DNA from 3 places in the Shewanella sp. SM69 genome. Region 3 is predicted to be linked to each of the others. Evidence: predicted binding sites of a transcription regulator. Region 3 holds the regulator's gene; each other region holds the start of a gene.
What was found. The regulator sigma-54, encoded in region 3, starts transcription at its own class of promoters, with help from an activator protein. The targets are predictions, from matches to a motif close to GTTGGCACGNNNNTNGNNT.
Positions count from the first base shown of each region.

Region 1: flhA (flagellar biosynthesis protein FlhA) is a predicted target of sigma-54. The motif match lies at 8,314-8,332, and genes of this name have one in related genera.
Region 2: L5M37_RS08685 (P-II family nitrogen regulator) is a predicted target of sigma-54. The motif match lies at 7,649-7,667, and genes of this name have one in related genera.

Region 1 is NZ_JAKKRV010000014.1:90,668-100,795, reverse strand. Features, by position in the region: gene L5M37_RS17665 (chemotaxis protein CheA) at 1-1,995, opposite strand, end outside; gene L5M37_RS17660 (protein phosphatase CheZ) at 2,011-2,748, opposite strand; gene cheY (chemotaxis response regulator CheY) at 2,762-3,145, opposite strand; gene L5M37_RS17650 (RNA polymerase sigma factor FliA) at 3,193-3,906, opposite strand; gene L5M37_RS17645 (MinD/ParA family protein) at 3,899-4,780, opposite strand; gene flhF (flagellar biosynthesis protein FlhF) at 4,785-6,167, opposite strand; gene flhA (flagellar biosynthesis protein FlhA) at 6,179-8,278, opposite strand; gene flhB (flagellar biosynthesis protein FlhB) at 8,461-9,591, opposite strand; gene fliR (flagellar biosynthetic protein FliR) at 9,610-10,128, opposite strand, start outside.
Region 2 is NZ_JAKKRV010000004.1:280,533-290,660, forward strand. Features, by position in the region: gene L5M37_RS08650 (hypothetical protein) at 1-128, opposite strand, end outside; gene L5M37_RS08655 (ABCB family ABC transporter ATP-binding protein/permease) at 208-2,004, opposite strand; gene L5M37_RS08660 (hypothetical protein) at 2,477-2,653, shown strand; gene aroG (3-deoxy-7-phosphoheptulonate synthase AroG) at 2,757-3,812, opposite strand; gene L5M37_RS08670 (tetratricopeptide repeat protein) at 4,164-5,357, opposite strand; gene L5M37_RS08675 (hypothetical protein) at 5,485-5,823, opposite strand; gene L5M37_RS08680 (ammonium transporter) at 6,002-7,252, opposite strand; gene L5M37_RS08685 (P-II family nitrogen regulator) at 7,263-7,601, opposite strand; gene L5M37_RS08690 (hydrolase) at 7,946-8,488, shown strand; gene nrfA (ammonia-forming nitrite reductase cytochrome c552 subunit) at 8,644-10,047, opposite strand.
Region 3 is NZ_JAKKRV010000008.1:45,804-55,931, forward strand. Features, by position in the region: gene mlaF (phospholipid ABC transporter ATP-binding protein MlaF) at 1-736, opposite strand, end outside; gene L5M37_RS12400 (KpsF/GutQ family sugar-phosphate isomerase) at 1,380-2,357, shown strand; gene kdsC (3-deoxy-manno-octulosonate-8-phosphatase KdsC) at 2,357-2,908, shown strand; gene lptC (LPS export ABC transporter periplasmic protein LptC) at 2,905-3,465, shown strand; gene lptA (lipopolysaccharide transport periplasmic protein LptA) at 3,452-4,006, shown strand; gene lptB (LPS export ABC transporter ATP-binding protein) at 4,003-4,734, shown strand; gene L5M37_RS12425 (RNA polymerase factor sigma-54) at 4,842-6,320, shown strand; gene hpf (ribosome hibernation promoting factor) at 6,349-6,636, shown strand; gene ptsN (PTS IIA-like nitrogen regulatory protein PtsN) at 6,639-7,082, shown strand; gene rapZ (RNase adapter RapZ) at 7,079-7,933, shown strand; gene L5M37_RS12445 (HPr family phosphocarrier protein) at 7,920-8,195, shown strand; gene mgtE (magnesium transporter) at 8,440-9,804, shown strand; gene L5M37_RS12455 (molybdate ABC transporter substrate-binding protein) at 9,883-10,128, opposite strand, start outside.

The DNA.
Region 1 (10,128 bases), on a different contig from region 3:
TAGCCAGTGTTCCAAATAGAACAAAGGTACGGCCTTATTACGCACTATGACAGTCAGTTGCCCATCAACAATATTGGTTTTTGTGAGATCGAGATGGAAAATCTCATTCACGCTAGATAGAGGTAATGCAAACACTTGTTTAGCGACATCGACCATTAAGGTTGGCATAATCGCCAGTGTTAGCGGTACTTTAATCTCAAGTATCGTTCCCTTACCTTTCATGGAATCAATATGTACAGTGCCATTCAGCTGGGTGATACGAGTTTTTACCACGTCCATCCCAACACCACGGCCTGAAATATCTGAAATCTCAACTTTAGTTGAAAAACCTGGTGCAAAAATCAAATTATAGGCTTCGCTGTCTGTCATCCGCGAAGCAGAATCTTCATCGAGCACACCACGGTTTATGGCAATTTTTTTGAGTTTTTCAGGATCCATGCCTGCGCCATCGTCTTCGATTTTCAGCAGTATATGGTCGCCTTCCTGACTTGCAGATAAGGTAATCGTTCCCGTTCTTGGCTTACCACTAGCTTCACGCTCGTTTGGCATCTCGATACCATGGTCCACAGAGTTACGCACTAAGTGGACGAGTGGATCGGCAAGCGCTTCAACGAGGTTTTTATCTAAGTCAGTTTCTTCACCGACCATGATCAAATCAATTTCTTTGTTTAGTGTACGAGCAAGATCACGTACCACCCGAGGGAAACGACCAAACACTTTCTTGATCGGTTGCATACGGGTTTTCATCACAGCGCCTTGCAAATCGGCAGTAACGAGATCTAAGTTCGCGAGAGCTTTCGACATCTCCTCATCATCACGGCTGATGCCTAAGCTCACCAATCGATTACGCACTAACACTAACTCACCCACCATATTCATGATCTGGTCGAGTCGTGCAGTATCTACACGTACCGTTGTTTCACCCTGAGGCACATTCGCAGAGCTAGCCTTAGCAGGTGCTTTATCGACAACCGCAATTTCCACCTTAGGTTTTGCAGCAACGACTGGGGCAGGAGCTGGTACTGCGGCTTTTACTGGCGCAGGAGCATGTGGTGCAGCAGTAGGTGCTACAGTCGAAACAGGGGGCGTAGGCGCTTTTACTTCAGCTTTCGCAGGTGCTCCGCCTTTCCCATGGAGTTCATCGAGTAATCGCTCAAACTCATCATCGGTAATTTCATCAGCATCTACAATCGGTTGAGGCGCAGGTGTTGCCACAACCTTAGGCTTAACAGGCACTTCAGCCTCAGCTTTAAATTTACCTGAGCCATGAAGTTCATCCAGTAACGCCTCGAACTCATCATCAGTGATGTCATCACCTGATGTTGAAGGTGTTTTAATTGGTGCAGCAGGCTTGACAGCAACAGGCTCAGATACAAATGTGGTAGCAGCGACCGCAGGTCCCTTTCCTGAACCATGAAGCGCATCCAATAAAGCTTCAAATTCAGCATCATTGATATCATCGATACTTGAAGACGTATTTTCAATGGAAGATGAGTTATCACTTATGTCAGCAGGGATTTCTTGAAGGGTAGGAGTATCAATAATGACTTCAACAACAGGTTCTGGCTCTACAACCTTGGCAGAAGCGACTTCAGATGGCAAAGGCGCACCTGAACTGAGCATTTTAAGTCTCGCTAACAAACCTGAATCGGCGGGGTCTTGTTGCTCGCCCTGCTGGGTTTGCGCAAACATGGTATTAATTGCATCAACAGCCTGCAAAATAATATCCATCAACTCTGCGTTAACGCTACGCTTGCCTGTCCGCAATAAATCGAAGGTATTCTCAGCCTCATGACAAACATCAACCATGGGAGTTAAGCTAAGAAAGCCAGCACCACCTTTAACGGTATGAAAACCTCGGAAAATGGCGTTCAGCAAGTTAGTATCATCAGGATTATTTTCAAGCGCAACGAGTTGCTCTTGCAGAAGCTCTAAAATTTCACCGGCTTCGATTAAAAAGTCCTGGAGTATCTCTTCATCTACATCAAAGGCCATCAAATTGACTCCCAGTTAGAAACCCAGACTCGATAGAAGATCATCCACTTCGTCTTGACCCGTTACCACATCTTGACGAAGCTCGGCATTCATTATCGGGCCTTCTGCTTCAATATTATTTTTCTGAGCAATCTGACTTTCAATCATAGGTTGCTCACCAAATACCGTCAGCATAGAAACCAGATTACTTTCTACTTCCATTACTAGATCAATAACACGACGTATTATTTGTCCTGTTAAGTCTTGAAAATCTTGCGCCATCAAAATTTGATTAAGCAATTCACGTAATCGAGTCGAGTCATTTGCACTACGAGACATAAGGTCTTGTACATCGTGACAAAGGCCCTTAAATTCAGTCAGCGCTATCTCGCGTCGCATTAATCTGTCCCAAGATGGCATGACATTTTGAATATTTACGGTCACGGCATTAGCCAAAGGTAAACATTCTTCAACCGCATCCATGGTTTTATTTGCAGCTTGTTCGGTCATGTCAATAACGTAATTTAAACGTTGCTTGGCATCGGGGATCTCTGTATTGGCTAATTCAGCAAGACGATTATCAACTTGAAAATCCATCAGCGCACTATGAAGTTGCCGAGTTAATTTACCTACTTCTTCGAATAATTCTCGTTGCAGTGGAGCAGCAAGCTCCCGAAATAAATCATCTGCCTGACTTTGCTCACATGCACTTAATAATTCAACTAAATGCTGAGCTTGCTCGAGCGTGATGAGCCCTGATGTTTGTGACTTCATAGCTCATCCTTGCTCAAGCGAGTCGTTCGAATATTTTATCTAACTTCTCTTTCAGCGTTGCAGCGGTAAAAGGCTTAACCACATAACCATTCACTCCCGCTTGAGCGGCAGCAATAATCTGTTCACGTTTTGCTTCAGCAGTTACCATTAATACGGGTAAATGCTTTAGCGAATCATCAGCGCGAATTGCTTTTAACAGATCGATTCCTTGCATACCAGGCATATTCCAATCTGTAACAACAAAATCAAAATCCCCCTTTTGCAACATCGGCAGGGCTGTTGAGCCATCGTCTGCTTCTTGGGTGTTATTAAACCCCAAGTCTCGCAACAAGTTCTTGATGATACGCCTCATTGTCGAAAAATCGTCAACAATGAGAATCTTCATATTCTTGTCCAAGGTTTCCTCCGGTGAGCTGACATTCTGTGCTCGATTAATAATTATACTTATGTCCAGTGCTTGAGTTTAGCTTTCAATCGCAACATTGCCTGACTTAATATCTGGCTAACCCGCGATTCACTGACTTCAAGAATGGCGCCAATCTCTTTTAAATTCAATGCTTCATCGTAGTACAGGGATAACACTAATGCATCTCTTTCAGGCAATAATTTAATTGCCTCAACCAGAGCAGAATGAAATTGGTTCTCAGCTAATGCTTCAAATGAATCATCATCGGACCGATCACTCACTGTAAGTATATCCTGAGATACGCCTAAATCTTCTATCCCTATGATTTTTCCGACAGAAACATCGTTAAGAATATGATGGTACTCATCGAGCGTCATATCAAGTTTTTCTGCAATTTCTGTGTCGCGTGCATCACGGCCCAGTTCTTGCTCTAACTCATCAATAGCGTGTGCAACCTTACGATTGTTACGATGAACGGAACGAGGGACCCAGTCGCCACGACGAATTTCATCTAACATGGCTCCACGTATGCGTATGCCGGCGAAGGTTTCAAATTTCGCACCCTTGCCACCATCAAACTTGGATGATGCTTCTAGTAACCCCATCATCCCAGCTTGGAGTAAATCATCTAACTGCACAGATGCAGGTAGTCTGGCGAGTAAATGATGCGCAATTCTTTTAACCAACGGAGCATACTGTTCAACGATCGACGATTTATTGTCTAAACAAGTATACGCAGCGGCTTTATTCACTCGTTTTTTCCTCTTGAAAATCTGGTCGTTGTACTAAACGCTCAACGAAAAACTCCAAATGCCCACCAGGTTGCTGCGGCACAGGCCAGCTCAAAATTTTATTTGCCAATCCTTGATACGCAATCGCCGCTGGTGATTTAGGATAAGCTTCAACCACCAATTTTTGTTTACGAACTGATTTACGTAAGTTTTCGTCAAATGGAATCGTGGCGACTAATTCAAGTGCAACATCTAAAAATCTGTCGGTCACTTTACTGAGTTTAGCAAATAATTCCATACCTTCGCGTAAACTACGCACCATATTGGCAACTATTTTAAAACGGAACACGCCATGCTCACGGCTGAGAATTTTAATCAGGGCGTAGGCATCGGTAATCGAAGTGGGTTCATCACAAACAACGACTAGCACATCCTGCGAAGCACGTGAGAAACTGAGCACCATATCTGAGATCCCAGCAGCAGTATCTACGACTAGAATATCAAACTGAGTCCGCATCTCACTAAATGCACGGATTAATCCAGCATGTTGCGCTGGGCTTAATTCCACCATCCCCTGTGTTCCTGAGGTGGCAGGTACTATGCCTATCCCCTTAGGACCACGCACGATAATATCGTCAAGCTCTGCATCACCAGAGAGAACATGAGAGAGGTTACGCTCGGCACGAATACCCAGCATGACGTCGACGTTTGCTAAGCCAAGGTCAGCGTCAAGTACCAAGACACGCTTGCCTTTTTCGGCTAATGCCACAGCAGTATTAATAGAAACGCTGGTTTTACCCACGCCTCCTTTACCACCAGTGACCGCGATTACTTTCACTTTTTCGTTATAGGGTTGATTCATCATACGTAAACCACTTGCTTGATCCAGGGTCATAAATCTACTCAAATGCACAGGCCATATTATCTGACCACGCTGTGTCTTGTAATGATTGTTGTTCTGTACTATCTAACGCTGCGAGTGCCTGCTGGGCTAAATCTAGGGTATCCGCAACTTTCATATCTTCAGGAACTCTTTGTCCATCAGTAATATAACTTAATGGTAATCCGTTTTGGATCAACACACTTAATGCCCCTGCTAACGACACAGATTCATCGAGTTTTGTGAGAACGACACCAGATAGGGGAATGCGTTTAAAATGATTGACTGCATCTTGCAGCACACGGCGCTGCCCTGTCGCAGACAGTACCAGATAACTGCGGATAGGTATCCTGCTATTTGCAGTTAAATTATCAAGTTGCTGGTAAAGGCGCATATCTCGCTGTCCCATGCCAGCCGTATCTATCAATACTAGCTTGCGATTCCTAAACTGATAGAGAATTTGCTCTAATTCATTTAGATCATGAGCTTGCTTTACTGGGCAGCCCATTATTTTGCCATAAGTTGCTAATTGCTCATAGGCTCCGATGCGATAATGATCTGTGGTAATTAAAGCAACATGTTCAGCACCATGATGTGCCGCAAAACGGGCAGCAAGTTTAGCTAATGACGTTGTTTTACCAACGCCAGTAGGGCCAACTAATGCAACCACCCCGCCCTGTTTCACAATGTCATCACCCTGATTGTCAAGCATATTAGCAAGACTTTGTGGTAATGCTCTGACTAATTCAGCCGGCGTATAATGCTGACTCAGCGCGGCTAATTTATTCGCAACCGCAGGGGAAAATTCAGCCTCAAGCAATTTGGCTTCGAGCATAGCACCGACGGGATCGATGCGTTTTTTATGTTCCGTCATCAAGGAGGATACTTGATGTGTCAATAAATTACGCAGTGATGCTAATTCATCACGCATAGCCTCAATATCAGCACTTTGTTTCTGTGATGTTTGTGGCTTTTTATCAAACGAGGAAGGTGCTTCACGACGTTCTGGTTTCACAGCAGTAGGGGCTTGTAAGCCCTTAGCCCATGCAGGTAACTCGGCATCAACTTGCTGATGTGACATTTGTTGATTCAAACGGCTTTGCTGCTTCTCAAGTAAGGCTTGTAATGAGTCTGCAGGTGCGGCTGGCTTAGCGCGAGTTTCTACACGAACTGGCTGCTTAGCACCCAGGGACACGAGATCGTCGCTCACGTCCATAAAGGTCGGTGCTGGCGCAGTGGCTGCAGTTTTCGCTTTAGGTTCGTCATAGTCAACGGCAGCGACAATTTCGATGCCACCGTTCACTTTTTTATTTGACATAATGACGGCATCTGAGCCGAGTGTTTCTTTCACTTGGGCCAGTGCGGCGCGCATGTCTTTGGCAAAAAATCGTTTAATCTTCACTTATGCGTCCTCTACTGGCCGACTGCAGATACGATACGTATTTGCTTCTCATCAGGTATTTCTTGATATGAAATGACTCTGAGATTAGGAATAGTATGTTTAACAAAGCGTGACAGCGTCGCGCGTAACATACCTGACGTCAACAATATGGCGGGTTGTCCGACCATTTCTTGCTTCTGAGCCGCATCGGCAAGGGACTGCTGCATGCGTTCTGCAAGACCGGGTTCAATATTAGGACCATCACCACCGGTTGCTTGCATTGACTGATGCAACATCTGTTCCAACTCTGGCGCCAAAGTAATGACGGGGATTTCGAGCTCTGGGCCAGAGATTTCCTGAACTATCATACGTTTCAAAGCGATACGTACAGCGGCAGTCAAGACTTCAGTGTCATTGCTCTTAGTGCCATATTCTAACAAAGTTTGCACTATAGTACGCAAGTCTCTAACTGAAACCCCTTCATTTAATAGGTTCTGCATCACTTTTACGACATGTCCTAGTGGCATGATATCTGGAATAAAGCCATCAACCAGCTTAGGTGAGTGTTTCGCAAGCATATCCATCAGTTGTTGCACTTCTTCGTAGCCTAACAACTTAGCGGCATTATTTGTGAGTAATTGACTAATATGAGTTGCAACAACAGTGGCGGCATCGACGACGGTATAACCTAATGTTTGTGCGTGCTCACGTAACTCAGGAGCGATCCATACCGCTTCTAGGCCAAAAGCGGGATCGCGCGTTTCGATACCATCGAGTTTGCCATAGACTTGACCAGGGTTGATCGCCAATTCGCAATCATGACGAATATCTGCCTCTCCGACGACGACGCCCATTAATGAAATGCGATACGCATTAGGCGATAAATCTAAGTTATCGCGAATATGCACCGCGGGCACTAAGAAGCCTAGTTCCTGAGACAACTTTTTACGCACGCCTTTAATGCGGCTTAGTAACTCGCCACCTTGGCCCTTGTCAACCAGAGGGATCAAACGATATCCAACCTCAAGACCAATAGTATCAACATGATGTACATCGTCCCAACCTAGCTCTTTAGGCTCTTTATCTTGTCTTTCTATTGGACCCGATTTCACTTGTTCTAGCGCTTTAAGACGTTTGTTTTCATTTCGTTTATAAACAAAATAAGCTGCACCAGCAGTCATAAAGGCAAAGCTTAAAAACGCCATGTGCGGCATACCAGGAACAATACCCATTACAAACAGGACTCCGGCGGCGATACCCAATGACTTATGACTGTCAAACATCTGACTCATCATCATTTGGCCCATATCACCTGACTCGTTTTGACGAGTCACCATCAAGGCTGCGGCGATTGACAATAATAGACCAGGGATCTGCGCCACTAAACCATCACCGATAGTCAGTAAGGTATAAATTTCAACCGCTTCAGAGAAACTTAAGCCATGCTGCACAATCCCTATGATGAAACCACCTACGATGTTGATCACTAAGATCATGATACCGGCAATCGCATCCCCTTTAACGAATTTGGACGCACCGTCCATCGCACCATAGAAATCGGCTTCACGGGTCACTTCGGCACGGCGTATTCTCGCTTGGTCTTGATTTAAGGTTCCAGCATTTAAGTCAGCATCGATTGCCATTTGCTTACCAGGCATAGCATCCAAGGTAAAGCGGGCACTGACTTCTGCGATACGACCTGCACCTTTAGTCACCACCGCAAAGTTGATGATAATCAAAATGATAAATACCACTAGACCAACGGCATAGTTACCACCGATCACCACAGAACCGAAGGCTTCAATCACCTTACCCGCGGCATCACCGCCATTATGACCCTCAAGTAAAACCACACGAGTAGAGGCAACGTTGAGCGCAAGGCGTAATAACGTCGCCACCAGTAACACAGTTGGGAAGGCAGCAAAATCTAAGGGTCTATCGGTATAAATAGCCACCAGCAATACGATGAGAGCTAACGCAATGTTGAATGAAAAGAGTATGTCTAATAGAAATGGAGGGATAGGTAAAACAATCATGGCCAATGCAGCAAGCACAACCACCGGCGTGCCAATGCCTTTAAAAGTGCTGAGCCTAATTTGTTTTACTTGACCAAGAGTCGCTTTAACATCCATTCGCTATAACCTAAACTTTGACGTGTAATAGCATGAAGCAAAAAACGCGCCAACAAGATTAAAGCCATTAATGAAGGAAAGATATGTACTGTGACTGATTGATATACATAAAATTAGCCATAAAAAACAAATGAACTCGACATCATCAGCTTTGCCAATGACTACCATCTGAGACTAGTGGTTCAATATTTCAATTCATCTGGTATAGGTTGATTGAGTGGGACAGGAATAGGTTTACGGCCGCGTCCTTTTTGATATTGGCGCAGCTGGAATACATAAGCCAAAATCTGTGCGACAGCAGTAAACAAACCTTCAGGGATCTGCTGATCTAACTTAGTCGTATGGTAAATAGCCCTTGCAAGTGGTGGGGCCGAGACAATCGCAATATTGTGCGCGCGGGCAATCTCACGTATTTTAAAGGCCACATCATCAACACCTTTCGCTATCACAAAGGGAGCCGCAGAGCGCTGCACATCGTATTTAATCGCAACGGCAAAATGCTCAGGGTTAACGACAATCACATCGGCATTTGGCACTTCAGCCATCATACGCCTTTGTGCTAGTTCACGTTGCATCTGCCGTATATGCCCTTTCACCTCAGGTTTACCCTCAGTGTCTTTATATTCATCTTTTACTTCTTGTTTGGTCATCTTAAGTTGCTTGTTGTGATTCCAAATTTGGAACGGCACATCTATGACGACAATAAACAAAATCGAGGAACATAACAGGATAAACATCCAAACCAACAAATCTAATGCATGGTAAACATTACCAGGAAGATGGTCGCTAGACAGCAACATGATGTCATTGAAATAGAAGCTTAATAAAAAATAAGCAGAAAAGGCTACTACAGAAAATTTTGCAATGCCTTTGGTGAGTTCAACCAGAGCCTGTACGCCAAACATACGTTTAAAACCAGCAAGGGGACTCATTTTACTGGCTTTTGGCATCATAGCTTGGGTCGAAAAATTGATCCCACCAAGAGAGACGTTACCGATAAACGCAACCACCACAATCAATAGCATAATTTTAGCCATGGGCCAGGCTATTTCACTCGCAACAACACCCCACACCTTGAACATTTCATTAGTATCAAAAATTTGCGCCCTATCCATGGTAAATACAATTTCAAACACCCGAGTTAAGCTAATTGCCAAACTTGGGCCTAGCATATAAAACCCACATGCCGCCGAAATCAATACCGCTGCAGTTCCGAGTTCTTTCGAACGTGCAATCTGTCCTTTTTCCCGCGCCTGTTCTAGACGCCTCCCCGTGGGTTCCTCTGTACGTTCACCACTTGATTCTTCAGCCATGGGCCTCTCCTAATCCCATCATATCAGACCATCAGCGTTACATTGGAGCGCTAACATATCGCAAAGCAGCAATTGAGCCGTCGACCATACTTCATCGAAGTGTGCCATTACCGGTGTTAGGGTTAACCACAGAATAAACAGTCCACCAATCATAGTGATCGGAAAACCAATAGAGAAAATATTTAATTGCGGCGCGGCGCGGGTCATGACCCCGAAGGACAAGTTGACTAATAATAAGGCGATAATCGCAGATATCGACATAGTGAGTGCCGCACCAAACATATACGATCCCCAATCAGCCAGCGATCGATAACTTGTCAGTGTTAAGCCTTGATTAGAAATCGGCAAAGTTTCAAAGCTTGCCACTAGCATACGGATCATCAAAAGATGGCCGTCTACAGCTAAGAAAATCAATGTCGCCAATAAAAGAAAAAAGTTACTAATAACGGGTGTTTGTTGGCCAGAACCAGGGTCAACCATAGAGGCAAAGCCTAAACTGGTCTGCATACCAATGATCTGTCCAGTGAGCACAAAGAC
Region 2 (10,128 bases), on a different contig from region 3:
GCATGAATACGTTGCAATGAATCATAATCAACACCACGTTTTTTCAATGTCGCCATGATGGCATACCAATCAGTGGCGACTTTTTCTTCTTTGCCTTCAATATTAGCTCTCAGTGTAATATTTTCCATGCCAGATCTCTTCCGATTGATGTGTTGACATTGAGTATAGAGAGCCGAAGCTGAATAAAGACTGAACTGTATTACGCTATTAACTGCTCAGAGGAGTATGTTGTTGCTCATTTTGTATCCGCCATAATTTGGCATAGAGACCATTTGCCAACAGCAAAGTCTGATGGTTACCTTGCTCAACTATTTCTCCTTGGCTTAATACGACTATTTGATCGGCATCAACTATCGTCGATAGCCTATGAGCCACCACTAGGCTAGTGTGCCCCTTAGCGACTTCCCGCAGTGCCGACAAAATAGCTTGCTCGGAGCGACTATCAAGTGAAGATGTCGCCTCATCAAACACCAGCACTGGCGAGCCCTTCAAAATGGCCCTTGCTATCGCGACCCGCTGTTTTTCTCCGCCAGAGAGTTTTAAGCCGCGCTCACCCACCTTTGTGTCCCAACCAAGGGCAAGTGATGCAATAAATTGCTCTAAGTGCGCCAGTTTTATCGCGTTACGCACCTCTTCATCCGTCGCGCTTGGGCGACCATAACGTATGTTTTCGACTAATGAATCGTTAAACAGCACAGTATCCTGCGGCACTATGGCAATGGCACGCCGCAGCGCATCTTGCGTGAGATGGCGGATATCTTGTCCATCGATTTTAATCGCACCTTGGTCCACATCGTAAAATCGAAATAGCAGTTTAATCAGGGTCGATTTACCTGCACCACTATCACCTACAACAGCCACCTTTTTACCAGCTTCAACCTTAAAACTCACGTCCCGCAGAATTTGCCGCTCATCGTAGCTAAAATTAACATTTTCAAATATCAACTCACCCTTAGTGGGTTGAAAATCGAGTGCTTGGGGTAAGTCGACTATCATAGGATGTTTATCGAGCAAGCTAAACATGCGCTCAATATTGGCTAACGCGCCGCGAATTTCGCGATATACAAAACCTAAGAAGTTAAGGGGTAAAAAGAGCTGCATCATAAACGCATTAATCAACACAAAATCACCTAAGGTCATATCGCCATAGGTAACTCGGTAAGCCGCCAGCGCCATCATAGCCGTCATCGCCAAAGCGATAATCACAGCTTGTCCACCATTGAGCGCAAACAAAGATAAACGATTCTTACGCTTAGCTATCTCCCACTGTTCAAGCGCTTGGTCATAGCGCTGCGACTCATACTTTTCATTATTAAAATACTTTACCGTTTCATAGTTCAGCAAGCTGTCGATGGCGCGGGTATTCGATAACGAGTCAGCCTTGGCCGCATCACGAACATACTCAGTACGCCATTCGGTCGCGACCACAGAAAAAATAATATAAGCCAGCACAGCAACAAAAGTGATTGCAGCAAACGCAATGCCGTAGTTATAAAAGAAAATGCCAATCACCATGACAATTTCGAGCAAGGTCGGCACTATGTTGAACACCATAAAACGCATGAGGAAACTCACGCCGCTGGTGCCGCGTTCAATATCACGGGATAGGCCGCCGGTTTTGCGCTCTAGATGAAAATCGAGGTCCAGTCGGTGTAAATGGTCGAATACTGCTAAGCCTAAACGGCGGATCGCCCGCTCGGTTACGCGGCCAAACAAGGTATCGCGGATCTCCCCCGTAATCGCCGTTAGTAAACGTACCGCACCATAGGCCAACACTAATCCTACGGGCACACTGAGGGCTTGCGCGGTTTTATCGGCATCTAAGGTGTCGACCAAATGCTTCAGAATAAAAGGTAGAGCCACGCTGGTCAGCTTAGCGATGATGAGGCATGACATCGCCAGCGCAATACGGCCTTTGTATTCCAATAAGTAAGGCCAAAGCAGTTTCATGACGTGCCAGTTTAATTTATCGACTGGACCTTCAAAATATAACGTTGGGCGCATAAGACATAACCTTGAATGAGTTATGCCAATTGTAACAGTTCACACCGAACATAAGCTAAGCGAAACTAGCAAAGTCTGAATAAAATCAATCAGATTTTCCTGACAGACAAATAGACTTATTCACGACATACTCAGCTGCTATTTTGATTGCATTTAAAGTCAAAACATCATACTTACGCATTACACTGGCGTATTCACAATAAATGAATTTATACTGATTTGTGTTCAGGCATGTACCGTTTTACTTAACCTCAGAGCCGTATGTAGGAGGATAAGAGTGCAATGGAAGAAGGCTTGGCACAGAGTTGCTGCTGTTGATTATTTTTGCCGTTTTGCCCAAAATGCCATGGAGGCGGTTATACAAATCAATAGAATTTGTTAACCTCTACGCGCTAGATTTTGCGATTCATACGCCCAAGTTCTAGCGAGAACATTAAGACAAACAAATTAAATTAAGATCAAAGGAAGCTTTATGTTGGATTCTGCTAAAGTTCAATACCCGCCATTACCACTGATCCAAACTTGGGTGTGGATGATGATCGAATCAGGCAATCCAGAGATACAAGATAAAGGTAGAAACAACCTTATTGCCGCCTTTGGTAGCTTAGCCAAAGCAAATGAATACATTGTTGAAATAAGCAATAAATAGATAAAACAAAGGCGCCGGGATAGCGCCTTTGTTTTTACTTAACCCGCAATCGTTAACGGCTAACTCAGGTATAGTTGCGGCTTATGTTCGCTCGAGCAGACAATTAAACCTGACGGCGTTCGATAATGCTTTGGTTCAAAATGGCTAACAGACGCTCGGTATCATCCCAACCAATACACGCATCGGTAATACTCTGCCCATAGCATAACTCTTGACCTTCAATAAGATCTTGACGACCTTCCACTAAATGGCTTTCTACCATAACACCAAAAATAGCAGTATTTCCCGCCGCCACTTGACCAGCGACATCTTCAGCAACCACTAACTGACGTTGATACTCTTTACTACTATTCGCATGGCTAAAGTCGATCATGATGTTGTCGGCAAGCTTTGCTTTTAACAATTGCTGGCTAATCTCAGTGACATGCGGCGCGCTATAATTAGGCTCGCGGCCACCCCGTAAAATAATGTGGCAATCAGGATTGCCCTTAGTCGAAACGATCGCCGAATGGCCCAACTTAGTCACAGATAAAAAATGGTGTGGTGCATTGGCAGCACCTATCGCATCAATAGCAACTTTAATCGTGCCATCTGTACCATTTTTAAAGCCGACCGGACAAGAAAGACCCGAGGCTAACTCTCTGTGTACTTGAGATTCTGTCGTACGGGCGCCAATGGCTCCCCAGCACATTAAATCAGCCATATATTGTGGGGTGATCATGTCAAGAAACTCACCCGCGGTTGGCATACCGCTGTCGTTCAAATCCACTAATAATTTACGGGCGGTGCGTAAACCATCATTGAGTTTAAAGCTGTTATCCATGTAAGGATCGTTAATCAGCCCCTTCCAACCCACTGTGGTTCTTGGTTTTTCAAAATACACTCGCATCACAATTTCGAGTTGATCTTTATAACGTTCACGCAGTGAGACCAAACGCTGTCCATATTCCAACGCAGCTTTGGGATCGTGGATAGAACAAGGGCCAATCACCACTAAGAGACGATCATCAGACTTAGCCAGAATATTATGGATACTATTACGCGCATTAAACACAGTCGCAGAGGCTTTTTCGGAAGCAGGAAATCGTTCAAGAATCGCGATAGGTGGAAGTAACTCTTTTACTTCTTTAATGCGAACGTCATCATTTTGGTAATACATAATTTTACTGCTCCAACGCTGGTGTTTTAGGCTATTTCTATCGCTGCGATAAGGGATCTCAACTGCAATACTGGGTTCAATTTATCGAGTCTCAGGCGCCAATGCAACCAAGTTGTCTCCATTTCAAAAAATCAAATATAACTTATTGTTTTAATATATTTTAAAAAAATAAAAATTCAAATATGCCAGCTAACTCACAGCCTTGATGAACAAAATCGAATATGGCGGATAAAAAGGAATAAACATATTTGCTGCAAGTGTATTTAGGTGCCCTATGTTAGCAAGCAAAGATGTTTACCCGTAATAAGCATAATTGATGACCAGCTCTCCATAGAAAAAAGCGGGCAAATGCTAATGCTGTAACATGACTTGTAACTTGCTCTGATAGCGTTGACGATCTAACTCATCTCGGCTCAAAGCCAAGGCTTTATCCATATTCAGTTTGGCACGCTTTTCGTCCCCCAGCGCCCAGTAGGTTTTAGATAAACCGAAGAAGAACTCATGACGATAATCCGCTTTTGCCAACGCCCTTTGATACCAAGCCAAGGCCTCGTCGTATTGATGCTCATCATAGGCTTGCTGCCCCATGTCATAGTAATAATAGGGATTACGTATTCGCGCTAATTCAAGCACTTTATTAATTTCGGCCCATTCATCAAGCCGCCCCTGCTCCCCTAAAATCAAGGCTAAGTTATAAAGCGTTGTCAGATTTTTCGCATCAAACTTGAGTGCATAGCGATAAACCTGTTCGGCCCGCTTTTCATCACCTTTATGCCGGTAAATAATGGCGAGCGTGTTGAGTGAAGGAACAAACTGGCCGACTTTTAAACCCACTTTAATCAAGGCATAGGCCCTGTCTAAATCACCGTTCACCAAAGACTCTGCCGCCATATTGTTGTAAAACATGCTGATTAAGGTCTGCCGATCCACTTGGGTTTTACCGTATCCCCGTAGAGCTCGCTCTGGCATAAAGTCCACTAAAACTGCGGTAGATGACACATAAACTGAATGTGCGTTTTCAGGTGGAAATAAACGTAAATTCACATGCCCATTGATTAAATAGAAATCACCTTGCTTATCCCATACCGGTTCTATCGCAATATCTTGATACTCAGCACTCACATTCAATATGTCCGCTAACGCAGAAGTCATGACCACTAAAGACATGCAATTACCCGCCCTTTGGGCATAGGTTTCACGGGCAATTTGGGTCAGATTATCTTGATATCGAAAATCAATGTTAGCGCTATTGGTTTGACTCACATTGATATAACTAGCTAACCATTCATTGGCTAACATGTTGTTATTGTGTGACAAAGTGTATATCCCATAGCGACGTTTTACGTCTGTCACGACCTCGGGTGGCAGATAAAAAATATCCGCAACAGAAGGAATATCGGCCACAGGGGTAAACAGTGAATCGGCAAGTAACGACTCAAGATCCGACGAATTAGGCTCAATGGTCGTCGAGCTACAAGCAAACAATTGACTGAATACAACGCTCAAGATCGTACTCAAGTATACGGCTCGGAATAGTTTCGACATACGCCCTCCCACACCATTAGCTCCTATTTGAGCTTATTACAAATGGCGAAAAAGACGACATAAAATGGTTACAAAAAATGATAATCGCGATCGATTGAAAATAATCGCAAATAATTTAACGAATTAACTATTGCGAAGGTCGGTCAACTTCTATGTATAACTCACGCTGCTGATAATGATACGGCCGATAGTTATGCTCTCCACAGGTAAAATGTCGATAGGGTTTCATGACCGCAACGCAACCTGAGGGTAAAGCCTGCAGAATTTGGATTTGCTGCTGGCGACGAAGCGACTCCTGCCATTCAAAATCCTTGAGCACTTGATCACGCACGGCAAAGGCATCGACAGGCTCACTTGAGCGATTAACGATCACTTCTCCTGCAAAGGCAGAAACCGATATCCAGCCAGAAATGACGATAAGACTTAGTCGCGAAAATTGACCTATTGTTTTTATATTCAAGCTCATAGAACACTCCTTAATTTATGCAAGAAAACAGAATTGCTCAGTAATTAAGCTTATGACCCTGTACTTAAACTTCAATCACAGTGATTACCCATAAAAAAGCAGAGCCTAGGCTCTGCTTCACTATCCCTCGATCCAAGCTAAGCATCAAGGTGAATCACGCATTAGTGTGCAAGTTTAATCAGCCCGCATTTTTGACCGTAACAAACTCAGGATAGGCATCAATACCGCAGTCAGAAGCATCCATACCGTTGTATTCTTCTTCCTCAGTCACACGGATCCCCATGGTTATCTTAATCACATACCAGACAGCAAATGATGAGCAGAATACCCAAGTGAAAATGATCGCTGCCCCCGTCAACTGTCCGGTAATAGTTGCATTGGCATTGGATAATGGCACACACATTAAACCAAGGAAACCAGCCACACCGTGTACTGAAATCGCACCGACGGGATCGTCGATCTTAATGCGATCTAAGCCCACAATCGAGAACACCACCACGCCGCCCGCCACTAAACCAATCACACCCGCCATTAACAATGAAGGCGAGAGAGGATCGGCCGTAATCGCCACTAATCCAGCCAAAATACCGTTAAGGATCATGGTCAAATCCGCTTTACCCCAAATCATCTTACACACGATAAGCGCAGAGATAGCACCAAAAGCCGCTGCAGTATTGGTATTCACAAACACTTTCGCCACTGAGCTTGCATTCGCCGCATCCGACACCATTAATTGCGATCCGCCGTTAAAGCCAAACCAGCCCATCCACAGAATAAACATACCTAAGGTTGCCATTGGCAAGTTAGAGCCTGGAATAGGATTCACTTGGCCATTAGGCCCGTATTTACCCTTACGCGCACCGAGCAATATCACGCCAGCAATCGCCGCGGTCGCCCCCGTCATATGCACAATACCGCTACCAGCAAAGTCTACAAAGCCCAGTTTAGCGATAAAACCTTGGCCCCAAGTCCAATAACCTTCTACTGGATAGATAACCGCTGTCATCACCACAGAGAAGAACAAGAAAGCCCACAACTTCATCCGTTCCGCCACAGCACCAGAGACAATTGACATCGCCGTTGCCACAAATACAACTTGGAAGAAGAAGTCAGATTCTAATGCATGGCTCGCATCTGCTGATTGCGAACCAATTAAGGTGCCAATTGACGGTAACCAGCCACCTTCTGTGTTATCCACATACATGATGTTGTAGCCAACCAACAGATACATCACACAGGCAATCGCGTACAGCACAACGTTCTTAGTTAAAATTTCAGTGGTATTTTTAGAGCGAACTAAACCCGCTTCTAACATAGCGAATCCCGCCGCCATCCACATGACTAAAGCGCCAGAAATCAAAAAGTAAAAGGTATCGAGTGCAAAGCGTAGTTCAGTGACTGTGCCGCCTAATTTCGTTAATTCTTCCATTGTCAGCCCCTTATAGCGCTTCAGTATCAAGTTCACCCGTACGGATACGGATAGCATGTTCTAAATCAACGACGAAGATCTTACCGTCACCAATTTTCCCCGTATGGGCCGCAGTGGTAATGGCCTCAATCAACATGTCAAGATTTTCAGCCTTAGTGGCAATTTCTAGTTTTACTTTTGGCAAAAAATCCACCTGATACTCGGCGCCGCGATACAACTCTGTATGCCCTTTCTGACGGCCAAAACCTTTCACTTCGGTCACCGTCATGCCCTCAATACCAATTCCGGCGATAGCTTCACGGACATCATCCAACTTAAACGGCTTGATGATAGCGCTGACTAGTTTCATCCTGACCTCCAAAAAAACGCGATTGTTATTAACTTGTATCAAAGGTAATTCAATCATTAGGCCAACAATTTAATCCATTGATTATTATTGATTTAAATTGTTTAACACTATTTTTTAAGGTTAAAAATGCACCATAATCGAGCACTAACTGGTGCGATGCACTCTTTTAGTGAGCAGTTTAAGTGCGACAGCTATTCGACCTTAGGCCTATTGGTAACAAGGTTAAATTAGGGTCTACTGGGGGAAGCGTAAATCGAGATGAAATCTGAGCATCACAACACAAGCTCTTAAACAAAAGCGAAGATCATCACTAAGACAATCATCAAGCGCAGAAGGAAGGCCCGATGTTAAAACCAGAAGAATGTGTTCTCGTTATCGTCGATGTGCAAGGAAAACTTGCACAAATCATGGATAACAGTGACAAGCTGCATCAACAACTACAAACCTTAATCCAAGGCGCACAATTATTTGAAATTCCAATACTGTGGTTAGAACAGCTACCCGATAAACTCGGAGCAACTAGCCCTGAGCTGCAAACCTTACTTGCGAAAACCAGCTCACCCATTGCCAAGCAGCATTTTAGCGGCTGGCACTGTGACGCGTTTGCAAAGGCATTAACTAAGACGAATCGCAAACACGTCATACTGTCGGGTATTGAAACCCATGTGTGCGTTTACCAAACCTGTTGTGACCTTATCGAGCAGCAATATTCGGTGCATTTAGTCGCCGATTGCGTATCGTCACGCAGTGCTGAGAATAAACAACTCGGGATCCAAATGATGACGGCCAGAGGCGCCCTATTAACTAACGTGGAATCGCTATTATTTGAATTACAACATCAAGCCCAAGGCGAGCGGTTTAGGGCGTTATTAAAACTGATCAAATAGCGATTTAGCCCGTGGTATTTCTTCAGCCAGCATGACCAACGCCTGACATTACTCGATATTTTTTTCCATAAAAAAGCCCCCGCTGAGTCAGCGAGGGCTTTTGTTTACATGAGGGGTTAGCTCATATTGAAAACTCAACCGCGATTGATTAAAACCTACTTATAAGTGGCTTCGCGTTTTTTCGCTTCTTCATCCCACTTAGGTAACATGTCTTTCTTGAATGCTTCTTTCTCTGCATTCATTTTATCCATGTCCATACCTAATGCTGCTTGTGCCTTAGCTTTGGTAGAGATATCAGGAATAGCGATTGGATCTGTGATGCCTTTTTTCGCTAATAACTGTGCTAACTTAACTCGGGCATCGGCCGCTTTATTCACTGAAGTACCTAAAACACGTAGGGCTTCTTCAGGAGCATGAGCAGCAACACCATGGGAGGCAATTGCTAAATCCCAGCGCCATTGAGCATGACGGATATCGGTCAAGATAGGCTTCATTTCAGCTTCAGTTGCACCCAATTCCCACGCTTTAGCAGCTTCGAAGTGCGCTTTGACTAATTGCTCTTCCGCTTTCAGTTTCATTTCTTTAACTTTAGCTTTACGCTCATTAGTGACGCCAACTAAGAATTCTTTCGTTTGGCTATGGCAAGTTGCACAGGTTTCTTCGAAACGGTCAAATGGATTACCCACTTTATGATCGGTAAATTTCTTACCTTCAGGGCTAGTCACTTTTGGCATATGGCAGTCAACACAACTGACATTATTTTTACCATGAATACCCAGTTTCCACGTTTCATACTCTGGATGTTGCGCTTTTAACATAGGTGTCTTAGACAGCGCATGAGTCCAATCGGAGAACTCGATACCGTCGTAGTAAACTTCCATCTGGTCAACAGTTATGCCCATATCCCAAGGGAATTTGACGAAACCTTTTTTGTCTTCTTTTTTCTCAAAATAGTATTCAACGTGGCACTGACCGCACACCATAGATTGCTTGTCTTTCTTCGAAGCTTTATCAAATGGCGTACCGATAGCATCCATTGCACGGTCTACATAAGGACGAGAGATCCGCAGTTTTGGTGAGCCTTTTTCATGACAATCACCACAGCCAATGGTGTTAGTGACTTCAGGGCCACCCTTAGCCCATTTACCTTTGAAGTAGCCATCTTCACCTTGCTCTTCAATTAAGCGAGGTACATCAGGGCTCTTACAGCTCCAACATGCCATAGGCAATGGACCATCTTCCGCATTTTTCGGCGCACCAGTACGTAGGGTATTACGCACGTCGGTCACGGCATACATATGGCCGCGAGGAGCGTTGTAATCTTTTGCGAATGCATAGCCAGCCCACAGGATCACCATATTAGGATCCTGCCCAATCGCATCGACAAGTTCTTCACTCTTTGCGGTATCATGCCAGCTATTATATTGATTCTTAAATTTATCTTTATAAACTTCGTTGCGAGGCTCTGTTTTATCACTCGCCATTGCGCCCGCTGCCATGAAGCTGGCGGCAACCAGTGCACTCAGTGCAAAGGACTTACCTGTCATCTTCTTCATCATCTCATCTCCGTGTTGCATTATTGTTGTAAATCACGACATCTCCATGGTCAAACTTAGTGATTTAACCCTGCTAAAAATATA
Region 3 (10,128 bases):
CTTGAATAAACTGTTTCAGCTGCGGATTATCAGCGTACTTTAATTCTTCAGGGGTACCGTGGGCGATGACTTTTTTGTCAGCCACCACATATACATAATCGGCAATGCCAAGCACTTCATCCACATCGTGGGACACCACAATGGAAGTCAGATTCAGCGCATCGGATAACTCACGAATAAGCTTTACTAACACGCCCATCGATATTGGGTCTTGCCCTGCAAAAGGCTCATCGTACATCACCATTTCAGGTTCAAGCGCTATGGCTCTAGCTAATGCGGCGCGGCGTTGCATACCACCGGACAATTCGCTTGGCATCATCTGAGCGGCACCACGTAAACCTACGGCTTCAAGCTTCATCAGCACGATAGTGCGAATAATGTCTTCAGGCAGTCCAGAATGTTCACGCAGCGCAAACGCCACGTTATCGAACACATTAATGTCGGTAAACAGCGCGCCACTTTGAAACAGCATGCTCATCCGCTTACGCAGACTAAATAATTCATTGCGACTCACGCCATGGATATCGTGACCGTCGAATAACACTTGTCCATGGTCAGGCGTTAATTGGCCGCCAATCAATTTCAACAGGGTCGTTTTGCCTATGCCGCTCGGCCCCATGATCGCCGTCACCTTGCCCCTTGGAATGGACAGGCTAATATCTTCATATATCACACGCTGACCGCGGCTAAACCCCAAATTACGGATCTCAACCAACGGCGTTTGTTCTTGAGTCATGCTTGATTCCGACATTTGCAAATGAGGTGATCCTAGTCTTCCGAGACTGACCAATCGAAGAGCCGCAAATTGTACGTAATTGCGCTTTAACCTACAACCGAATCGACACTATCGCCCTGCGATACTTTCAATTTGCCTCATTTACAGCGAAAATGCGCCCTAAGTTTTCACTCTGCACAGGTAAAATGTTACTTAATGTTTTCAACCTAGTTGCAGAATTGGCAGTATTGGCTAATTCGTTCGCACTTAGCTCACTCTTCGCCCACTTTTATCGGGGAGAGTCGATACGCAATTGCGCAATAGAGGCATCCCATAGGGTAATACCCGCTGCGATATGGGATAAATCCATTGAAATAAACGACAAAGACGATGATATTGCTCAAGACCTTCTGCCGCTAAACACGTTATTGTGCGTGAATAGCTAACGCAGCTGAACTTGACGAGTCGGATCAATCGCTCTAGCCTGCCGCAATTGTTTTGCTGTTTTCGGTAATTAACCACAGCAAGACATAAGCTAAATTGTCTGAAAACAAACTAATACTTGGCAGAAAGCCTATTACATATCATCTTTATCGCGTACCAAATTGTGCTATTCCAATCCCATCAATGGGGCGACAAAGACAATGCAAAAAGAGAGATAGACATGGTAGACAAATCACAACTGCGCCAATGGGGTTGTAAAGTTATCGACATTGAAAAGTCAGCCCTAGACAATCTTTATCAATATGTTGATTCGGCTGAATTTGCAGAGGCTTGCGAGTTGATCCTCAACTGCACAGGCAAAGTGATTGTCATGGGAATGGGCAAATCGGGCCATATCGGCAATAAGATTTCTGCCACCCTCGCCAGCACAGGAACGCCCGCATTTTTTGTGCATCCGGGGGAAGCCAGCCACGGCGATCTGGGTGTATTGGCCGATAACGATGTGATTTTAGCGATTTCAAATTCTGGTGAGTCGAGTGAAATCCTCACCTTAATGCCAGTCATCCAACGTATGGGCGTGCCTGTTATTGCGGTAACGGGTAAACCCGAATCGAATATGGCGCGATTATCTAAAGTGCATTTATGTATTGAAGTCCCAGAAGAGGCTTGCCCACTTGGACTTGCCCCAACGTCGAGCACTACCGCGACCTTAGTGATGGGCGATGCCATCGCCATTGCGCTACTACAAGCGAAAGGCTTTACCCGTGATGATTTTGCAATGTCCCATCCTGGCGGTGCTTTAGGACGCAAGTTATTGTTAAAAGTCTGCGATGTCATGCACAGCGGTGATGACTTACCGCTCGTTAACCACGATATTTGCATCACAGAAGCTCTGTACGAAATCTCCAAGAAAGGCTTAGGCATGACGGCGATTATCGATGATCAGCGCAAGCTGGTTGGTATCTTCACCGACGGTGATTTACGCCGCGTTATTGATGCCGAAGTGAATTTACGCACGACGCCCATTGCCGATGTGATGACCCGTAACTGCGTCACGATCACGGATAATGTATTGGCCGCCCAAGCACTGCAAGTGATGGACTCAAAAAATATCAACGGATTAATTGTTATCGATAAAGATCGCCATCCTATCGGCGCTCTTAACATGCTAGACATGGTTAAAGCAGGAGTCATTTAATGCCACAGCAAGGATTTTACGGCCCAATCAGTGATGATGTGTGGCAACGCGCGCAAAAGATTAAACTGTTAATCTGTGACGTCGATGGGGTGTTTTCCGACGGCCGTATTTACTTGAGTAATAGCGGCGAAGAGCTCAAAGCTTTCCATACCCGCGACGGCTATGGCGTGCGATCACTACTCACCAGCGGTTTCAACCTCGCCGTGATCACAGGACGTCAATCCAAAATCGTTGAAAACCGTATGACAGCCCTTGGTGTTACCCATATTTACCAAGGCGTAGACAATAAGTTCGAGCCCTATGAAGCATTGCTCGCACTTTATGGTGTCACCCCAGAAGAAGTGGCTTATATCGGTGATGATATTGTCGATCTCCCCGTGATGAATGTCGTCGGTTTAGCGGTCAGTGTTGCTGACGGCCACCCCTATGTACGCCAACACGCCCATTTTGTGACTACGCTCAATGGTGGCCACGGTGCACTGCGTGAACTCACAGATCTGTTACTCCTAAGTCAAAATAAATTCACTTCGGCCCATGGAATGAGTATATGAGTCGTGTGACACTCGCGATTATCGCTTTTTTTGGAACCGCACTAGCGCTTTACTGGCAGGTCCAGAACAAACACAGCGGTGATTCCGATAACAGAGTAAAAGATCAAAATACCCCAGATTTCATCGTTGAAGATCTGCGCAGTGTTGAGTTCAATGAGCAAGGACTAGTGAATAGCCGTGTGACGGCGAAACACATGGAACATTATGATTCAACGAATCAAACTTTCTTTACTCAACCTGTTTATCTTGTTTATCCAGACCAAGGTAAAGCACAATGGCAGCTCAGGGCTGATCAGGGCAAGCTAAACAAGGAAACTGGCAAGGTTGTATTAGAAAATAATGTTATTATCGATGCCATTAGCCCAGAAGAACCGATTCAGACCTTGTCCACCAGTTATCTGGAACTCGATCTCAACACTATGATAATGACCTCTGACCGTACCATTTACGTCACAGGGAAAGATTTTAATATTCAAGGCCAAGGCCTTTATGCCGACCTCAACGCGCAAGAAGTGCAATTGACCAGTCAGGTAGTAGGAACATATGAAGCAAAATAACGTATTACTTGCCAGCCTAATGCTAATTATGAGCATGAGTGCTTTCGCGAAAGTGGGCGACTTAAAGCAAGAAGTCAAAATTAAAGCTGTGAGCCAAACTGCGGATATCAAAAACAACCAGATCATCTTCTTTGGTCCAGTTGAAGTTACCCAAGGCTCAATAAAAATCCAAGCAAATGAACTGCGTGCATTTTCCGCTGAAGGTGAAAATAGCAAAACTTTGGTCGCCACAGGCAACCCTGCTACGTATAGCCAAATATTAGACGATGGTCGCCCAGCATCGGCAAGCGCGAAAGAAATTCGTTACGATATGGCAAGCCGCACCTTAACACTGAAAGGTATGGCGTCATTAGATCAAGCAGGTAGCCAAGTTACAGGCAATTTAATCCGCTATAACATGATTCAACAGAAATTGATGGCCGAGAGTACTGGCAGTGGTGACGATCGCGTGATCACTATTATTCAGCCTGAAAACTATCAAGATGATGCTAAATCAGACGCTCCGGCGGATAAACCTGTAAAAAAGCAGGACTCTAAATGACCCAAATCACCTTAAGAGCACAAAATCTGGCAAAAAGTTACAAGAGTCGCCAAGTGGTTAAAGACGTCAGTCTGACGGTAAAAACCGGTCAAGTCGTTGGCCTACTCGGTCCAAACGGTGCCGGTAAAACCACGACCTTTTACATGGTTGTCGGGCTAGTGAAGAGCGATAAGGGGCATATCTTTATCGACGATGATGATTTAACCGCAGATCCTATGCATCTGCGTGCCCGCAAAGGCATAGGTTACTTACCGCAGGAAGCCAGTATCTTTCGTAAGCTAACTGTTCATGACAACATCATGGCCGTACTGCAAACTCGTAAAGAACTTAAAAACGAAGAACGAGAAGAAGAACTAGAACATCTGCTCGAAGAGTTTCATATCACCCACATCCGTGACAGCCAAGGCATGTCATTGTCGGGTGGCGAACGTCGTCGCGTCGAAATTGCGCGGGCTTTAGCCGCTAATCCTAAGTTCATTTTGCTCGATGAACCGTTTGCCGGCGTCGATCCTATTTCGGTTATCGACATCAAGAAGATTATCGAACAACTCAAAAGTCGCGGCCTTGGCGTACTGATCACAGACCATAATGTCCGCGAGACATTAGATGTATGTGAACATGCTTATATTGTGAGTCACGGAAACCTGATTGCCGAAGGAACTCCAGCAGAGATCTTAGACAATCAGCAAGTTAGGGCTGTGTACTTAGGTGAACAATTCAGGCTATAGTTAATCGAGCGAAGCCAATGGAGGCAATTTATACCGCCATTGGGCTTCACTCAAGATAATAATAAGCGACCTCATCTAACAATAATAACGTAGGGATCAGCGGTAACATGAAAGCGTCACTCCAGCTCAAACTGGGTCAACAGTTAACCATGACGCCACAACTACAACAGGCTATACGTCTGTTGCAACTGTCGTCACTGGAACTGCAGCAAGAGATCCAGCAAGCATTAGATTCTAATCCCCTTCTCGAGCTGGAAGAGGAGCAATTCGACGCCACTAAAAACCCTGTAAACCAAACGCTATCCGATACGGATTTCAGTGAATCTAGCACTCTGCCACCAGAAAAAGACAGCTCCACCATAGACACGGCAGAGTCGCTAACCAAAGAATCCATGCCCGATGAGCTCCCCATGGACACCACATGGGATGAAGTGTTTACCGCCTCCCCAAACTCAGGCCCCGGCGGCAGTCGTGAAGACGATATGCCCTTCCAAGGCGAGACCAGTGAAGGTTTGTACGAACACTTAGAATGGCAAAAAAACCTCACGCCGTTTTCTGAAACCGATTTAGCCATTGCCACCGCCATTATTGATGCCATCGACGATCAGGGCTATCTCACCCAAAGCACTGAAGAAATTCTCGAAGCCATGGGCAATCCTGAAGTTGAGCTTGACGAAGTCGAAGCCGTACTCAAGCGTATTCAGCATTTTGATCCCATAGGCGTTGCCGCCCGCGATTTAAGTGAATGCCTGTTGATCCAACTGTCGCATTTCGCCGCTGATACTCCCAACCTAGAAAACGCCCGTATGCTGATCAAAGATCATTTAGATCTGATCGCCGCCCGAGACTTTAGGTTATTGATGCGTAAGACTAAATTAAAAGAGGATGAATTAAGGGATGGTATAGCACTTATCCAAACTCTCAATCCTCGCCCAGGTTTGTTGATCACACCCAATAATGACGAATACGTTATCCCAGATGTGTCTGTGTCGAAGAAAAATGGCCGCTGGGTCGTTGAGCTTAATCCTGACTGCATGCCCAAAATCAATGTAAATCAACATTATGCTTCTATGGCACGCAGCACAAAAAACCAAGCCGATAGCCAATTTATTCGCGGCCATCTGCAAGAGGCTAAATGGTTTATTAAGAGTCTAGAAAGCCGTAACGACACTTTGCTTAAAGTTGCTAATTGCATAGTGCAATATCAGCAAGGTTTCTTTGAGTATGGTGAAGAAGCCATGAAGCCTATGGTGCTTAACGATATTGCTGAAGCGGTAGAAATGCATGAGTCCACCATCTCACGGGTCACAACTCAAAAATACATGCATACCCCTAAGGGACTTTTTGAACTAAAATACTTCTTCTCTAGCCACGTCGGTACTGACGATGGTGGTGAGTGCTCATCCACAGCAATCAGAGCCTTTATAAAAAAACTGGTGGCAGCGGAAAACCAGAAAAAACCATTAAGCGATAGTAAGATGGCACAACTTCTGGCAGAACAAGGGATCAACGTAGCCCGCAGAACCATTGCGAAGTACCGAGAGGCTATGCTTATTCCACCTTCTAATCAGCGTAAAAGTTTATAACCTACAGTGGATATCGGAGGACGTTTCTATGCAAATAAACCTAAGTGGACACCATGTCGAAATTACCGAATCGTTACGTGCATATGTAGAAGAAAAGTTTTCAAAACTTGAACGCCATTTCGAACAGATCAATAATGTGCACGTTGTGCTCAATGTTGAGAAAATGCAACAGATTGCTGAAGCGAGAATAAACCTCATAGGTGGTGAAGTTTTTGCAACTTCAGAGCATGCTGACATGTATGCCGCTATAGACGCCCTGATTGACAAGCTTGACCGTCAGGTTATTAAACACAAAGAGAAGTTAACAAAACACTAATAATGGAACTTTGTACCATACTGCGGCCGGAGTGCACTACCTGCGCCACTCCGGGCAGCAAGAAAAAGGTACTGGAACTCATCAGCGACTTAGTCGCTGCCCAGTACCCGACCCTCTCATCTCAAGAGATATTCGAAAGCCTAGTGGCGCGCGAAAAGATGGGGAGCACAGGTATAGGTAACGGCATCGCCATTCCACATGGTCGACTAGCCGATATAGATCAGCCCATTGCCATACTAATTAAGTGTGAAGAGCCGATAGCATTTGATGCTATCGATAAGCAACCTGTTGATATTTTATTTGCACTACTGGTGCCTGCAGACCAATGTCAGCAGCACTTAAGTACCTTGTCTTGCATGGCCGAAAAGCTGAGCGACAAGCAAATATTAAAGCAATTACGCAAGACGCATGATGAAACGGAACTCTATCAGGTAATCACTGGATGAAACTGGTCATAGTGTCGGGCCGCTCAGGCTCAGGCAAATCTGTCGCCCTTAGGGTACTCGAAGATCTCGGCTATTATTGTGTCGATAACCTTCCCTTGCCATTGATTGGCAGTTTGCTTGAGCAACTCAAAGGCAGTAACGATCTCGTCGCCATCAGTGTCGACGTGCGTAACATGCCTGAGCAGGATAAGGTCTTAGTGAAACAACTCGCTAGCCTACCTCCAGATACTGAGTTAACGAGCTTCTTCCTTAACTCCAGCGATAAAATTCTGCTCAAGCGTTACAGCGAAACCCGTCGTTTGCATCCTTTGTCGAAGAGCCGAGTCTCTTTGCAAGAAGCAATAAAGCTGGAGGGAAAACTGCTCGAGCCTATGTCAAAACTGGTCGATCACTACATAGATACGTCGAATTTGAATATCTATGATTTAAGCGACCAAGTCAGACAAATTCTCCTTGGTAGTGTCGATAAAGAACTCGTGATCAACTTCGAGTCCTTTGGCTTTAAGCACGGAATGCCCACCGAAGCCGACTTTATGTTCGATGTACGCTTCCTGCCCAATCCCCACTGGGAGTTGGCGCTGCGGCCATTGACTGGCTTAGATGAACCCGTAGCTGAGTTCTTAAATCGTCAACCACTGGTTAATAAGTTCATCTGGCAAATCGAAAATTTACTGGAGACTTGGCTGCCGCACCTCGAGCGTAACAATCGCAGTTATTTAACTGTGGCCATTGGCTGCACAGGTGGACAGCACAGATCGGTTTACGTCGCAGAGCAATTGGCAAAACGCTTTAGTAACGGTAAACATAAAGTTTATGCCCGTCATCGAGAGCTCAATAATGCCAAAACTTGAACGTCAGATAACCATCTGTAATAAGCTCGGTTTACATGCCCGTGCCGCCACTAAGTTGGTGGTACTGGCTTCCGAGTTTGATGCGACCATCACCTTAATCCAAGGCGATAAACAAGCATCGGCCGCCAGTGTACTTGGCTTACTGATGCTTGAAACTGGCATGGGTAAAACCATCAAGCTGATCGCCGAAGGCCCAGATGCAGAGCCGGCTCTCGATGCCATTTGTGCCTTAATCGACGCTAAGTTTGACGAAGCCTGTTAGTTTCACTTCACACTAAGCACTTCATCGTTAGTTTCACTTCATGTCTAGTTTAAAAAACTTGCCATTCAGACATGGCAAAACATTTGTCGCTCGACGATACAAGCCACAGGCGATTACACTAGCGGTCATTGCGCGGGCCTTACCTTAGCCGCCTTAATCTATGTCATCGACTGACGCTTAGTCACCACTAAATCCTAGCCCAACACTAAGATCTCAAACCAATTTGCCGCACAATGGAGGACAAATGCCCGTAGATAATGCAGAAAACGATCACACCGGACATAGTCTTGACCAGTTAAACCAAGCGCTTAGCAGCGGCATGTTCGTACACGTGCGCAATATGCTGCAAAAAATGGCCGCCTCAGATATCGCGCTGATCTTAGAATCATCACCGCCAAGTGCCAGACAAGTATTGTGGCAGCTCATCGATCAGGAACAAATAGGCGACATACTCGATGAGTTGAGTGAAGAACTCAAAGACCCACTGATCCGCAGCATGAGCCCTGAGCGAGTCGCGAAAGCGACAGCAAGCATGGACACCGACGATCTCGCCTATATTCTGCGTAGTCTACCCGACGCCGTTTACAAACAAGTGTTGCAGTCGATGACGGAGCAAAATCGCCTGAGGGTAGAACAAGCCCTATCTTATCCAGATGAGACCGCCGGCAGCTTGATGAATACGGATACAGTCACCTTAAGACCCGATGTGAATATCGATGTGGTGCTGCGCTATCTTCGGCAAAGGGGCAACCTACCCGACACCACAGATACCTTATATGTGGTCGACAAACAGGACAAAGTCCTTGGCGGTGTTAGGCTGGCAGATCTGCTGACTTGCGCGCCAAGCACCACAATTCGCAATATCATGGATCCCAATATTCAAAGTATTCCTGTGAGCATGTCCGACAGCGAAGTCGCGCAGAAATTCGAACGCAATGACTGGGTATCGGCACCTGTCGTCGACAGTGATGGTAAGCTGCTCGGGCGTATCACAATCGATGACGTAGTCGATGTTATCCGCGAAGATGCTGAACATTCCATGATGGGTATGGCGGGGATGGACGGAGATGAAGATACTTTTGGTCCTGTGCTAAAAAGTACCCTACGTCGCTCGCTCTGGCTCACTATAAACTTATTCGCCGCCCTGCTCGCCTCGTCGGTCAGCAATATGTTTGAAGGCACTATTGAGCAATTTGCCACTATCGCCATCCTAATGACGATTGTCCCTAGCATGGGCGGTGTTGCCGGTAATCAGACCTTAGCGCTCGTGATCCGCGGTATTGCTTTAGGCCATATCGGCCAAAGCAACGCCCGCTGGCTTATCGGTAAAGAGCTATCGATTGGTTTTCTCAATGGTTTGATGTGGTCGATTTTAGTCTTTGCCGCCGTGTGGCTATGGAAGGATGATATGGCACTGGCGGGATTAATTGGTAGCGCTATGCTGATCAATATGACAGTAGCTGGGCTTGCAGGGGCGAGTATTCCATTGATTTTAAAACGACTTAAAATCGATCCTGCCCTCGCTGGCGGTATGGTGCTCACCACAGTCACTGACGTGGTTGGCCTGTTCGCCTTCCTCGGGTTAGCGACGCTCTACCTGATGAACTAGCGCTTTAACAGTTTGAGCTAACCACAGAACGGCACCCCAAAGGTGCCGTTTTTTATCCCGCTGGAAAGCTAAAAAAGGCTATTTTGCCGGAGGTTGAAAACCATAACTGCTCAGAATCGCTTGGCCTTTTGTCGATAGAATAAACTCAGCTAATGGCTTAGCGGCAGTATTAGCACCTTGTAAAACCAGTAAACCATAGTCGGCACCCACGGCGAGTTCCTGCGGTAAGTCGATGATTTGTAAACTAGGCACTTCTTTTTTAGCCAGCACAGCATTAGTGCAATAGGTTAAAAAGATATCCGCTTGCTTGTTTTCCATCACCCA